DNA from 2 places in the Scytonema sp. NUACC21 genome. Region 2 is predicted to be linked to the other one. Evidence: riboswitches for the same ligand, from Rfam matches in the RefSeq annotation. Region 2 holds a riboswitch; the other holds the start of a gene.
What was found. Region 2 has a riboswitch for cyclic di-AMP ahead of ACYRY3_RS13130 (adenine nucleotide alpha hydrolase family protein). Riboswitches for the same ligand answer to the same signal wherever they lie in the genome.
Positions count from the first base shown of each region.

Region 1: another riboswitch for cyclic di-AMP. It lies ahead of ntrB (nitrate ABC transporter permease); the one in region 2 lies ahead of ACYRY3_RS13130 (adenine nucleotide alpha hydrolase family protein).

Region 1 covers NZ_BAAFZH010000099.1:103,242-110,713, reverse strand. The annotation lists partial or broken gene ACYRY3_RS31140 (ABC transporter substrate-binding protein) at 1-573, opposite strand, end outside; gene ntrB (nitrate ABC transporter permease) at 655-1,509, opposite strand; cyclic di-AMP (ydaO/yuaA leader) riboswitch at 1,603-1,824, opposite strand; gene ACYRY3_RS31130 (sensor histidine kinase) at 2,093-3,304, shown strand; gene ACYRY3_RS31125 (BON domain-containing protein) at 3,383-3,724, shown strand; gene ACYRY3_RS31120 (HlyD family secretion protein) at 3,879-5,015, shown strand; gene rnc (ribonuclease III) at 5,074-5,745, opposite strand; gene ACYRY3_RS31110 (NYN domain-containing protein) at 6,102-6,998, opposite strand.
Region 2 covers NZ_BAAFZH010000070.1:68,655-76,126, reverse strand. The annotation lists gene ACYRY3_RS13150 (DEAD/DEAH box helicase) at 1-674, opposite strand, end outside; partial or broken gene ACYRY3_RS13145 (BREX system ATP-binding domain-containing protein) at 646-1,488, opposite strand; partial or broken gene ACYRY3_RS13140 (twin-arginine translocation pathway signal protein) at 1,487-2,020, shown strand; gene ACYRY3_RS13135 (ABC transporter ATP-binding protein) at 2,091-2,930, shown strand; cyclic di-AMP (ydaO/yuaA leader) riboswitch at 2,997-3,205, shown strand; gene ACYRY3_RS13130 (adenine nucleotide alpha hydrolase family protein) at 3,386-4,084, shown strand; gene ACYRY3_RS13125 (ArsB/NhaD family transporter) at 4,342-5,679, shown strand; gene ACYRY3_RS13120 (hypothetical protein) at 6,110-6,715, shown strand; gene ACYRY3_RS13115 (OmpA family protein) at 6,783-7,472, shown strand, end outside.

The DNA of each region.
Region 1 (7,472 bases), on a different contig from region 2:
TGGCTGTTTTTCAAAAAAGGCTCTAAATTGCCGACCAAATTCTTCCAAGGCTCTATCGCCATATTGTGCTTTGTACTCGTGCCAGGGACGTATCCCAAAATCCCACATGGCTTTGTTCATTGTCATGGCATTGCCATGACGGTGAATTGTCATAGCCGCACATAATGGTGCGTGACGTGCGCCTTCAGCACCAATTCTGGCGTTGGTTACAGCACCAGATACTACAGGTGAGGCATCAAGGCGACCAAAGATAATGCCATCACGGGAGGTTGCCCAGCTTGCTTCTCGATTGAGTTTGACGTTGAGACCGTATTTGTGGAAGAAACCTTTTTTCCAAGCAATAGCAAATGGCGCACAGTCATTTACGGGGACGTAACCAACTGTCAAATTTGGTTTTTCTAATGTTTTAGAATCAACAACAGGTTTAACAGCAGCTGCTTCTTCTGTCAGCCCTTTGGCACTGCGATCGCCAGAAATGGCACAGGACGACAACGCCATGCCCGCTGCTGTTGCTCCCATTCCTACCAAAAATTCTCGTCGATTCAAAATCTTATCGTTATCGGCGTTGTTCATGGAAAATTGTTAACAGTTAGGAGTGAGGAGTGAATGGTCGGTGGTTATCTGTTCTACTTATGACTAACCACCAACCCTTCGTTAAGTTGTAGTCTTGGTTGGACGACGGGTGACTAACTCTTGAAGTTTGCCCACTGCAAAATCAAGCAGCAGCCCGGTCAAACCGATGACAAATACGGCTAAAAATACTGAACTCAGGTTGAGACGGCTCCACTCATCCCATACAAAAAAGCCGATGCCAATACCACCGGTGAGCATTTCTACAGCAACGATCACCAGCCAAGCAATTCCCAAACTAATTCGCAAGCCAGTGAATACATATGGTAGGCTCGCGGGCCAGATAATCTTTGTAATTCGCCGCCAACGGGGCATTTCCAGCACTCGCGACACTTCTATATAATCTTTGGGAACACTCGATACACCTAAGGCAGTGTTAATGATGGTGGGCCACAATGAGGTGATAAAAATCACAAATATCGCTGAGGGGTCTGCCAGATTGAAGATAGCCAAGGCGATTGGCAACCATGCTAGGGGCGATACAGGTTTAAAAATCTGAATGACTGGATTGAGAGCTAGCATTGCTGTTTTAGACATCCCAATCAAAAAGCCTAAGGGAATTGCTACGACAGCACCCAACAGAAAGCCCAGCATTACCCGTCGTAAACTGGCTATCAACAACCATCCAATTCCTAAGTTACCCGGTCCTCTCTGATAAAACGGGTTTAAAATGTAGTCTAAATTTGCAACTAGCGCCTCAGGTGGGGTGGGCATCAATTCATGATTGGCAAGAGCGATCGCCCACCATAGCACGATAATTCCTAAGAACCCAATAACTGGTAGTATGAAACTATCCTTAGTAATAACAGGCTTTGCCCGCTTCCAGGCTGCTTGACTAGCAACCGCAACAATTGCAGCTATGTTCAGTTGAAACACTATACGTCACCTCACCAGACTTAAGCACAGGTACAAAAAGTCGGAGCAGTACCAGCCAAGGATACTGATGAGATTCAATAAAATATTATTGTCTCTTCAGTCTCCTCTCAGTGCCTACGAAGTTAGCTGACGGGCTAGGGTTGAGAGATCCCCTTCTTTTAAACCATAAAGTGTTAACTGTTCGGGATGAAGCTTTTGCCCCCTTCTTCACCTTCTACAAGCTAACCCTATATCTTTCAAAAGATACGCCCCACGATTTGGTTCCTCCGTTCCAACTAGCGTTGACTCGCAATTAGCCGGATTAGGCTGACTTACTCTTATTTAAATGATTTCTCACAAATGTAACATTGGTTTCCAGTAGCGTCAAGGTACCAAAAGATAGACAATATTTTATCTATCTTATTTACGTTAAGATCTTGCCTTGAGTAATAACTACTATTCTACTTTCTATCCAAAGACATAAATTTGTAATAAAAGTTATTTACAAAGATATATTTGTCAAGGTATTGTCATATGAAAAAATGACTGTAAATAATATTAAATCATAAAATGGAAGTCAGCGTGTAATTCTCCATCCCCCAAGAAAATGAAAGATTTTAGTCAACTATTACAGGAAAAAACTCAGGAAATTCTAGAACGGTGGGTGGAAGAAGTTCGTGCAGATAAAAAAATTTCCATCACTAAGAATCTTTCACGATCGGCTATTGAGGATCATCTAGAGTATGTCCTATCGGCACTAGCAAATGTGCTGTCTCAAAACACACAAGATGAGGAAATGAAACCGATAGTTCAAGAAAGTTTGCATCATGGGATTCTTAGGGCTGAGCAAGGTTTTGATGCAGCAGAAATTGCAAGAGAATATCGGATTCTGCGAGATGTTATATTTAAAACAATTGAACAAGAATTATTGCAAGCATCAGTACAAGAAGTGATGCGGGCTGTAAGGTTGATTGATATGGTATTGGATGAAGCGATCGCTTACTGTTTTCAAAGCTATACAAAACAGCGCTTAACAGAATTACAGCAGTTACAAAATCAGTTAAGCTTCAACAATCAAGAACTGACGCGCCTAGTCCGGTCAAATCAAGATAATTTGTCGTATTTGGCACACGAACTGAAAAGCCCTTTAACTTCAATTATTGGATACTCAGATTTGTTTTTGCGCCTGCAACGAAAACATTCTGATGAAAAAGATGAAAAAGATACTTTTACTCATCTAGAACACATTGAGCGAGTCCTACGCAGTGGCAGACAATTACTCCACATTATCAATGATGCCTTGGAAATTTCTCGCTATGATGCGGGACAAATGAAACTACACCCTGAATCAATCAATGTCTGTGAATTAATCGATCGCGTAGCTGAAATGTTAGAGCCTTTGGCTGCTAACAAAAATTTACAAATGATGATTGATTGCGATGGCGCACCGGAGGAAGTTGTCATAGACCCCTTACGGTTACAACAAATCTTAATAAATCTTGTTAGCAATGCAATTCGCTACACGGAGTTGGGAACAATCAAGATTAAGTGTGAAACATTGAACGATAATCAGTGGGCGATCGCGGTGTCGGATACTGGAATAGGTATTGAGCCAGAAGACCAAGCTCGAATTTTTCAGCCTTACTTTCGCATTGGTCTTGGTGGTGAGCCATCTTACTTACCCGATAGCACGGGTTTGGGTTTAGCAATAGTTGTACGGTTGGTCAAACTCCTACAAGGAGAAGTGAATGTTGTCTCTCAGATGGGAATTGGTTCTACATTTACGGTGACTCTACCATTGGAAGTTGAAATTCAATAAATACTTAACACCAACAACCGATAACTGTAAAAAACCCGCTATGGTATAACCAAGTGTGACAGTTGTTGGGTTATTCATATGGGTTGGTTACAAAGATTGTTCGGACTGGAAAAGCCAACGGATGCACATACAAACCCTGTACCAGTAGAATCTGCACCCGATGGCGGAGAAATCCCTCCTGAGAGAGTGGGACTCAATGGCGAGTATGACGACAGTGGACTGGCAAAACGAGTCGCACTTGCTTTTGACCAAAACCCTGAATTAAGCGATGTAGAAAGTCTTTGGGTTGCTCAAACAGGTAGCACCGTTGTATTAAAAGGAACCGTTTCCAATCAAGACATCCTTGACACAATGGTTTCTGTTGCAAGTGGAGTTTCGGGTGCAACCGATGTCGCCACCGAGCAAGTCAGTGTTGGGTAAATTCACGTCAACCTTTGGAACAAGTACAGTGCTGGGCGCGTCCTGAAGGCGGGTAGCAATCGCTCAAAATCAAATTTTTGGGCGATTGATACTTATTGCTATTTATACAAATGTTCTAAAAACAACGTAATCGTTGCCCAGACGAAGGTCGCTAATGGAAAGCCTAAATTCTTCACAACAGACCCAGCAAGTTGCAGAACTAAACGAACAAACAGCTTTAGTTTCACAGCAAGATGCGATCGCCACCACTTCCACAGATACAAAAATTCATAACAAAAAAGCTGTTTCCCGTTCTCCGGGTCACTTGCTCCCTAAAGTAGCAGTCGGAGTGTTGTTAGGGACAGGAGCGATCGCGGCTGGAGTTTATGGTTATCGTTCGTGGCAATACGCTCAAGCATATCAGGAAACTGACAATGCTTTTGTGACTGCAAATATTCAACCTGTGACTTCCCGCATATCGGGTACAGTCACAGAAGTTATGGTAAATGATAACCAAATGGTATCTCCAGGAAGCGTACTGGTAAAGCTCGATCCCCGTGACTACGAAGTCTCTCTATCTCAAGCAAAAGCATCCCTAGAATTAGCCAAGCAACAAGCAGAATTGGCAAGGGAAAATACGAAAGTTGCCAATATCAGTCTTTCCATACCTGACGCAGTTACCGCAAAACCTACGGCAAAGAATGCTAAGGCAACACAAGGTGCTAATTCGACCAAAAAGGGCGGTCGAGCAAAACAACCCGAGCTTAAACAGAAAGTACCGCCGATAGCAATTGCCAACCCACAAAACGAGATAAATCAGCAAGAGTACAAAACAGCACTAGCTGCGATCGCGCAAAAAGAAGCAGAGGTGAAAAAAGCACAGCTTGAGCTATCCTACACCAACATTACTGCCATGATTCGTGGAAAATTAGGTAACAAAAATGTCCAAGTAGGACAGCGAGTGCAACCCGGTCAAACCCTCATCACAGTCGTCCAGCCCAATCCTTGGATTGTAGCTAACTTTAGAGAAACACAGTTAGAAAAAATACAGCCCGGTCAAAAGGTGGACATTAAAATCGCTGCCTTCCCCAGTCGAAAATTCCGAGGCACAGTAGATAGTATGTCCCCCACTTCTTTTGGTAAATTTACTCCCCTGCAACAAGAGAATACGACGGGAAATTCCAATAAAAATTCAGATGAGCAACGCATTCCCGTGAAGATTATCTTCGAGCCTGAAAGTATTCGGGGTTATGAATCCCGATTGTCTCCAGGAATGTCAGCAAATGTAACGGTCAATGTCAAGAAGCCTTAACAACTGGAAATCGCACCTACCCAAATAAAGCCTGCCAGCGCAGGCTATAAATTAAGGTTCATTTTTTTACTCGAGCCAGGGCATCCTCAGCAGCAGCCTTTTCCGCTTCCTTTTTGCTGCGCCCCCTACCTTCTCCGTACACGCGATCGTTCACCAGTACTTGAGCAATGAATTCAGGGGCGTGAGAAGAACCACCTACTTGAGTTGTGACATACTTGGGCGGTGTTTGAGTAACGTTACGCTGTACCCATTCTTGAAACTTGTTTTTTGAATCCACACTAGAGCGAGATTCAACAATTTTTCCAGGCACGGAATCAAAGAGTGGTTCTATAATGGCACGAACCGCTTCTACGTCCGAATCATTATCTAGATAGTAAGCGGCGATAACAGCTTCAAAGGTGCTGCTTAGCAAATTGGGATTTTGGAAACCTCCCTCTAGAATTGCACCTTTGCCCAACCGCATCCTTAAGTCTATGCCAACCTCTTCAGCAAACTTTGCCAATTGCTTTTCATCGACAAGTGCAGAACGACGCCGAGTTAATTCATCTTCCTCTTTATCTGGATAACGGCGAAAGAGATATTCACCACTTAAAAAAGTCAACAAAGCATCACCGAGAAATTCCAGGCGTTCATTGTGTTCCCCTGCATCTGGGTTTTCATGAACATAGGAACGGTGAGTGAGGGCACGTCGCAAGAGTTTTTCATTTCGGAATGTCAAAAGTTTGTGCATTGGTTCTGTGTTTGATTGTTGGAAACGATTTGCTTATTATTACTCCTTCCTCGCTATAAGATTACCGATTTAAATGAACCGCAAAGACGCTAAGGGCACGAAGAAAAAGAAAAAAGAGCGGTAATTTTACACTGAGAAGGGAGTAGGGTGGGCAGTGCCCACCGTCCCGCTGTTATGCAGCATAGCCCCACCCACAAAAATTGGTAATTTTAGAGGGGAAAGCGAGTAGAAAATTGAGTCTTTGCATCAAAAATTATAGTTAATAATATCAAAGGTAAAACCCAGTTCTTTCATCAACTGGGCTTCCATAATTTACTAATTTCTTAGAAAAATAGATAATTTTCAACAAATTTATTCTACTCTAGAAAAAGTAGATATTGCTCGTCCATCCTAATTGTTCCATCCTGCTCAACTGCTTGAATAAAATTACTAAATCTAGAAAACTTTCCTCCATCTGCTTTGCGAATACACGAGACTCCTTGATAACTTGGAAATAGCTGGCGCATTACCTGGTCTACTCTACTTAACTTTGTTTGCTTACCTTGACCTGCTACAGTTGTGATAGCTTGAATTAAATAGCTTATAGCTTCATCGTAAGTAATTACCTGACTTTTCACGGTATCTGGAAAACCCCTCTCCAACCTCTCCCCTACAAGGAGAGAGGCTTTGATTTCTCTCCCTTCCCTACAAAGGAAGGGGGCTGGGGGGTTAGGTGCGCTTTTTAGCTTTTCCACATGACGTGAAAAGTCAGAAGTAATTCCAGATTCAAGAGAATTCTTTTGAGGCTGATTGTTCTCCTCAGATAACTGAAGTAACTTATCTGTATAGCGAAATTCGTGAGCAACCTCTTTGAGTCTCTGTTTTACATTACCTCGTTGAGCTAGGACTATGCACTCTACACCTAATTTTTTCAACGAGGAAATTGGAGCAGCAAAGTCTCCATCACCAGATATAAGGATAACTATATCTGGTGACGGGTTCCTACTCATATCTGCCACTACGTCAGCTATGAGTTGATTATCTGCACTATTTTTTAAAGGGCAAGGTACATCAACAAATTGAATGCCAGAAATTTGTGGCTTATTGCGATCGGCGACTTGCTCTTTACCTAACGAATTGTAGTAGACTTTTGTGGCAATTATATGCCCTTTGGATTTAGCATAGACTCTGACATCTTTCTCTAGCTCTTGAGTGAAAGATACGTTCTGAGAATCCCAATATATCGAAATGCGTTTCTTATTGCTTTTCAGCATAATTGTTTTTCGTTTTAAAAAGTTGACAAATATGCAGCAAAAAGCATCAAGTCAGAGAACTTTCACTTATGAGTGTTCTCCATAAAAAACACCTATAAACTCATTTGATTCGGGTCTCAGATACATCTCCCCTACTATCCTGCCTAGTGCCAGATTATCCTGCTGGCTGAACATTCAGCCCAATACCTAACGTTGTTTTATCCTGTGGATATTTCAGCCGTCGATTTGTTACAAGTTAGACTAAATGCACAGCCAACGGGATAACCAGACATTAGGCAGGATAGTGGGGGGGATACAGCTGAGACCAAACAAAACCAACATCTTGCGTTTTAGTGGTGATGCTTATTTAGCTGTATTTTTTACCCTATGGCAAGTTATATTTTTTGTCAATAGGGTCATTAAACTTATTTTTCATATCAACGGATTTCGTTTCATAAAAAGTTTGATGAGGGTAGATAAAACTATAGAAACCCT
Region 2 (7,472 bases):
TCAATTTTTGGAGTTATGACCGCCTTGTCACTACCAGAACTCAACCATTGTTCGGCCATTGAATAATCACCCAGAGTTGCTGATAAGCCAATTCTTCGAGGTTCTGTTTTTATAAACTTTCCCAACCGCGCCAACTGACAAAGAATTTGACAACCTCTTTCTGAACCCATAAAAACGTGAATTTCATCAATAATGACAAATTGCAAACCACCAAATAAATGCAAAAGGTCATTATTTTTGTTCAATAACAAGCTTTCTAGGGATTCTGGCGTAATCTGTAGAATACCTTTTGGATTTTTAAGCAGCTTACTTTTATGGCTTTGAGAAACATCACCATGCCAATGCCAAACTGGTATCTCTGCTTCTTTTAACAAGTGATTCAGGCGTTCAAATTGGTCGTTAATTAAAGCTTTAATAGGACTAATGTATAATGCACCAATTGTAGTACTAGGCTTTTCATATAACCGAGTCAGAACTGGCAGAAATGCTGCTTCTGTCTTTCCCGAAGCAGTACCAGCAGCAACTAGCAAGTGAGCATCGGTGTTAAAGATAACTTTCAACGCTTCAATTTGAACTGGTCGTAATTCACTCCAGTTGCGATCGTAAATATATTCTTGAATAAAGGGTGCAAGTTTGGAAAAAATATTACAAGGTGATTTCTGCGACATCATCATCCTCGTCCACATTTATATCTCTATCTTGACCCACAGCAGTAGGTTTAAAATTGCTATCGTGAATGATTTCGTTAAAAGTCAAACTTGAATTTTGGTAGAGAATATTCAATATGCTAATAAAATCTCGCACGATTTCGCCAGGAGTCAGCAATGCTTCCGCACCCAAGCGAGTGACAATTTCTCGGACAAACTCCTTTAAATGTCTATTTGTCAGAGATTTGTCATAATTATAATTCAAAGCATGAACCTCAGCTAATCTTTGCAAAAGCATGAAAATTTCTTCTTCTGTTAGCGGATTAAGCCGCAGCACTGGGCCCAAAAACTCTTGAACTCCTGCTTGGGACACAAAGCGGCTTTCTTTTGTACGTCTTCGCCAAGCTGAATCTGAAAACAGCCCCCGATTTTGATCTTCTAAAAATCTTGTCGTTCCACCAATGACAATGCCAAGATGTTCTGCTTTGCATTGCATGGTATCGTTAAACATTGCCAGTAATCTATTGTAATTTTTTTCGCGAGTGACTGTTGTGGATATCTTGTACAAGTACACAGCTTCATCCAACAGTACAAGCAGCCCCTTGTAGCCAATCTCTGCCACAAACTTGGCTAATAACTTAATGTAGTCATACCATGTTTCATCATCAATAATGACACGAACTCCTAAGGCTGCTTTTGCCTCAATCTTTGTTGTAAATTCTCCCCGCAACCATTTCAGTGCAGCGTTTTTCAAATTATCTTCATCCGAACGATAGCCCCGCCAGTATGCAACAATGACACTACCAAAATCAAACCCGTGAACTAAATCTTCTATATATTGCCAATACTGCAGCAAACCAGAAAACCGTCAAGAAGTTGCTGAACTAATAACGGATCGTTCCTTCACTGGGGCAAAACCCAGAAAGCAGGGTGCTCCAGCAACAAAATTTACAGGTCCGGCGATTTTGGGCAACTACAACTATGGCGGCTTTGATGGTAAGGATCGCACTATGAAAGCAGCCGACACGACAATTTTCTTCGATATTCCCGATAACATCCCCAAAGCGCCAGCAGAGCATTCCACATTCTTGTGGAGATCTAGAAGTATTTGGTTGATGACTCAGGCGGCTCGTTGGGGGCAAATTAAGGAATTTCCCAAAGATGCAGAAAAGCTTGCCGCACAAGGTTGGCGAGCAGATTTATATCGTGAAATTGCTGCTGAGATGGGTATTGAGTCTCCCAAAGAAGATTTCAAAGTGGAAGCCCCAGAAGTTTTCATAGACAATAAAGGATTCGATCCCAGCGATCCAGTGGGCTATCTCAATAGTTTTGAGATGAGAGCAAACGCCCCCACCCGTTTTTATATGTCTTAACTTCTGTAGAGACACTGCGCTCAAAGTTTCTACAAATGCTCTACAACTGCAAACTCTCCTGCAAGCTACCATGACTAAATCAACCTCCTTCTCAACTAATAGCGATTCGCGAATCATTAGCAGTACTCCATTTCTGGAAATTGAAAATCTATTTAAGTCCTATTCAAAACCAGATGGAGGGCAATTTGTCGTTTTGGATGATGTCAATCTCACCATAGGTGAAGATGAGTATATTTCGGTCATCGGTCACTCCGGTTGTGGGAAATCCACGCTTTTAAAGATTGTCGCCGGTTTAGAAAAAGCGACTTCTGGTTCCGTCAGATTGGATGGTAAAGAAATTCGCAAACCCGGTGCAGAACGCATGATGGTGTTTCAACACTATTCCCTGTTACCTTGGTTAACAGTGCGGGAGAATATTCGGCTAGCGGTGGATGAAGTGCTGAAAGATTCCTCCAGAGCAGAAAAAATCAGCATTGTTAATGAACACCTGGCAATGGTAAACTTAACTGCGGCAGCTGACAAATACCCTGATGAAATTTCTGGTGGAATGAAGCAGCGTGTTGGAATTGCGAGAGCTTTGGCAATTCGTCCAAAAATGCTGTTGATGGACGAGCCTTTCGGGGCACTAGACGCCTTAACTCGGGGTAAGTTGCAGCGGCAAGTGTTGGATATTTGGGAAAACCACCGTCAAGCAGTGATGATGGTAACCCACGATGTGGATGAGGCAATTTATATGTCAGACCGTATCGTTTTAATGACCAATGGACCTGCAGCTAGGATTGGGGAAATCTTAGAAGTTCCTTTTCCTCATCCACGCGATCGCACCGCTATGCGAAACTCGCAAGAGTACTATGAACTTCGCAACCACGCCCTGAGTTTCCTAGATAAATACTTTACTCAAGATGAGTAAATACTTCTTAACAGTTGATTGTTGACTGCTGACAAAAAACTTTGCTTCCCGCAAAGCAGTGATTTTTTAAGTGGGTAGCCTAATTCAAATTTCTAAAATTTGGAGCGGAGGAACCAATTTTTGGGGCTTATCTTATAAAAGGATAAAGTATAAAGGATAAATGAGAAACTGCTCTTTCTCACTTCATCCTTCACACTTTATACTTCATCCTTTAAGAGAGACACCTTCCAGTCTTAGCCCGTCAGCTAACTCCGTCGGCAATGGAAGGAACCCCCAAAGCTTTGGCTGTAATAACAGTTATGATTGGGGATTCCTTGGAAAGGATGAAGGATAAAGTATGAAAGATGAAAATACTGATATTACCTAATATTTTTAGACTTTATACTTCACACTTTATCCTTTGAATGGCCCGCTTCTCCTTATATTAAGTAGTTTCGTACTGAGAGAAGAAAACTGTGAATATCAAGCCATTGTTAGTGCGCCTGCAGAACGCAATTGGAAGAGATGATTTAATTGAGCAAATGGTGTTGCTTCCAACATCAAAAATATCTGTTTCTGAAGAAACACACCCAGCAAAATCAGTAAATTTAATCGTCGGCTATAACAGTTCTCCTAATAGTCACACTGCCCTAGACATTGCTTTATTAACTGCCCATCAAACTTGTTTGGTTACCAAATCGCCAGTGACAGTTCAAGTGGTTTATGTGATGGAAGATAGGTCAATAAGTGGTGGTGCAGAAGTTTTGCCAACAGAAGATGTGGAAAACAGCCGAGCAAACGAACAAGTGCCATATCACTTTTTAGAAAATGCTCCACTTGTAGAATTTGATGCGGGTGTTATAACTCAAACAAAATCTCAAGACAACACACTCTACCTACCAAAGGAAGAAAAATCCGTAGATAGATTTGCACAAGCAGAACGTATTTTAAGACAAGCAAGTTCTCTGGCTGCAGAATGGAAAAGTTCGTTTAAAGCACATCTTCGGTTTGGTTGCGTCGCTACAGAACTTAAGAGAGTTGTTGTTTCAGAATCAGCCGATATACTTTTTCTTGGCTGTAACTCAATGCATCATCCTATTATTCAAAGGTTAGGTTCTCAATTCCCTTGTCCAGTATTGGGTATTCCGAGTCTAATTAATGATAAATCCACTTAGAGGCAATAATTTAGCGTAATTATAAAAGAAACCCGGATTTTTATAGAAGTCGGGTTTTTTTTAATTTAAAAGGAATGTAGGGAATATATCTAGGTAGGCGGTCAAAATGAAATATCCCTGTGTTGAGAGTTGTTAGCCACAAGTTATGTCCTCAAGACAAATGACAAATGACAACCCTCACGCTTGTAACTTTATTTATCCCGACTTAGTTAGTATACTCTTGTGTAATCAAGCAAAAATAAATAGAGAAGGTACCTGTGGAAAACTGGCAAGCACTTATTAGTATTATCACATTTATAAGCGTTATTATACTCATAATGACAGAGTGGGTTAACCTGACAGTTGCTGCGTTATTAGGAGCATTGTTACTGGTTTTCACTAATGTCATGACTTTAGAAGATGCTGTTGGTTATATTGGCAACAGTCATGGAACGCTGGGTTTATTTTTTGGAGTCATGGTGCTGGTAAGAGCATTTGAACCAACAAAGATTTTTGAATACTTAGCTACTCAAATGGTTATCCTTGCAAAGGGAAGAGGGAATCGTCTGCTGTTAGGAATTGTAGGGATTACCACCCCTATTTGTGCTTTTTTGCCAAATGCGACGACAGTTATGCTACTAGCACCTTTAATTCCACCGATTGCAGAAGAAGTAGGGGTAAATTTTGTACCTTTGCTTATTCTTATGGTGTTTGTCGCAAATAGTGCAGGGTTGCTAACAATTGTTGGAGATCCGGCTACATTTATCGTAGGTGACGCAATTAATATCAGCTTTACAGATTATCTGTGGCGCTTGAGTATGGGGGGAGCGATCGCAGTTGCTGCTGTTATAGTTACATTACCATTTTTATTTCGGAGGATTTGGAACACAAGGCTAGAAAATCTCGATCAATTACCACACCCTCAAATAAATCATCCAGGAGTTTTAATAATAGGTGGTTTCATAGTTGCTTTTGTGTTAGTTTTTTTCGTTGTAGGAGAATATCTACCTATTCCGGTTTCACCTGCTGCTGTTGCTTTGCTAGGAGCAGCGTTAGCAATGCTTTTGTCTCATAAAAGCAAAATTGAGACAGTCAATAATATACTGCGGGATGTAGATTGGAGTACACTTATATTTTTTATGAGTATTTTTGTTCTAATTGGTGGGCTAGAAAAAACTGGTGTTATCAAAAGTTTATCTGGAGTTTTAGCGGCTATTTTAGGCAAAAATATTATCATTGGTTCTTTATCTCTCATATTTTTTATTGGCCTATTGTCTAGCGTTGTTCCCAATATTCCGCTGGTTGTAGCGATGGTACCATTACTCAAACAGTATGTCGTTAATGTCGGCTTGGCACCAGCAGAAGTTTTAGCACCAGATTTTCAAGGACAATTTCCCCCAGAGGTACTGCCACTTTTTTACGCCATGATGTTTGGAGCAACTTTAGGAGGAAACGGGACTTTAGTAGGAGCATCTTCCAATATCGTTGCAGCAGGGATTTCCGAACAGCATGGACGCCGCATCTCGTTCAACACTTTTTTAAAGTATGGTTTGCCAGTCACGTTACTGCAACTTATCGTTTCTGCAGTGTATGTGTTAATTCGCTTTCTTCTGTAGAAATTATTCTTATGGCATATAAAAGAGCATACGTATGCTCTTTTTTTGCTAATATGCTTTATTTATTAAAAATAATAAAATATAACATTTCTTAAAATATTTTATCCAAGGGGTCAGGCTCATTAGGTGTGGGTACAACCAAGGGTAAAATTGTAGGTGATTGGCATTTTTTATTGAACAAAGAGCACTGCTGATTTAAAAGTGTTACTTTACAGTAGACAATAGAACTACTTCTTTTCCGCTCTAAAATTACCTATTTTGTAGGGTGGGGTATGCTACAGGTTTGCGGTGCGCCATAGCCCCACTTAACTCTTTCGGTAATCTTCTGGTTGGTGGGAAGGGAGTAAGTGTAAGGTAAACAGGAACACCTACCCTGACCATGCTAAAACAGCAAACCACAAACCTAGTTGTTGCAAAAAGGATTTAAACAATGAACCCCTCGGACGCAGAACAAAATCACAGCCTTAGGGCGGAGTCATCTCAAGCAGGGTCAAACCAAAATTTAAACAAGGCTTTATCTGGTGGTGTAGATATTGGAGAAGGTAGCAGTTTAGCTAAGGTTAGAGAGATTCTTTTCGGCAATCAGATGCGGGAACTAGAAAAAAGGTTTATCCGCTTGGAAGAACGTTTGGCAAGAGAATGCGGCGAACTTAGGGAAGAGACTCGAAAACGTTTAGACTCTCTAGAGACATATGTCAAAAATGAGGTTGAATCTTTAACAGAAAGAATAAAAAGCGAGCAAGGAGAACGTGGCGAGGTGTTGAAAGCACTAGCTGAAGACAATAGAAAAATAACAACATCTTTAGAAAAAAGATTGCTTCAGTTTGAAGAACAAACTAATAGTAACCAACGTGAGACCCGCGAGCAAATTCTTAATCAATCCAAAAGTTTACAAGATGATATTAGACAAAAATACGAAGAAATTATAGCTTTATTGCAGCGGGAAACACAAGAAATCCGCATTGAGAAAACTGACCGTAGTACCCTTGCAACTCTTTTATCCGAATTAGCTATCCGTTTGAATTCCCAGTATTGAAAAATTTTAGTAGTTAGCTGTTATTTTAAGTACCTAATAACTCATTTATAAATAGTGTTATTGACTGATGAATAAATCTTCAAATAGCGATCGCTCAACAACTAGTGATGAACTTCATGAACTGCGTAGTTTGCTTTTGGGTTTGGAACCAACTAAACTAGAGAAAATATACGAGCGATTAGACAACCCAAAGATAACAGCAGAAGATATTAGCCGGTTGCTTCCAGAAGCAGCACATTTACGAGCAGAAGATCCGCAATTAAGTGATGCAATCGTTCCTACCGTCGAGCAAGCTATTCAAGTTTCTATTCAAAAAGACCAAGATGTTCTGGCAACTGCAATTTTTCCAATCCTAGGACCAGCCACCCGCAAAGCTGCAGTAGCAGCCCTCCAAGAAATGATCCAATCCTTGGATAGAACATTGGAATTCAGCTTTTCTCCACAAAGTTTGAAGTGGAGATTAGAAGCGCTCATGACTGGGAAAACATTTGCCCAAGTTGTACTGCTTCGCACGCTGGTGTATCAGGTGGAACAGGTTTTCCTGATTCACAAAAACAATGGTCTGTTACTGCAACACATTGTAGCGCCACAAGTCGTTATTCAAGACCCTGATTTGGTGTCAGCCATGTTGACCGCTATCCAAGATTTTGTGAGAGATTCTTTCAATATACAAAAAGAAGATGCACTTCATAGCTTGTATTTTGGTGAACTAACAATTTGGGTTGAAGAGGGACCGCAAGCAGTTCTAGCAGGTATT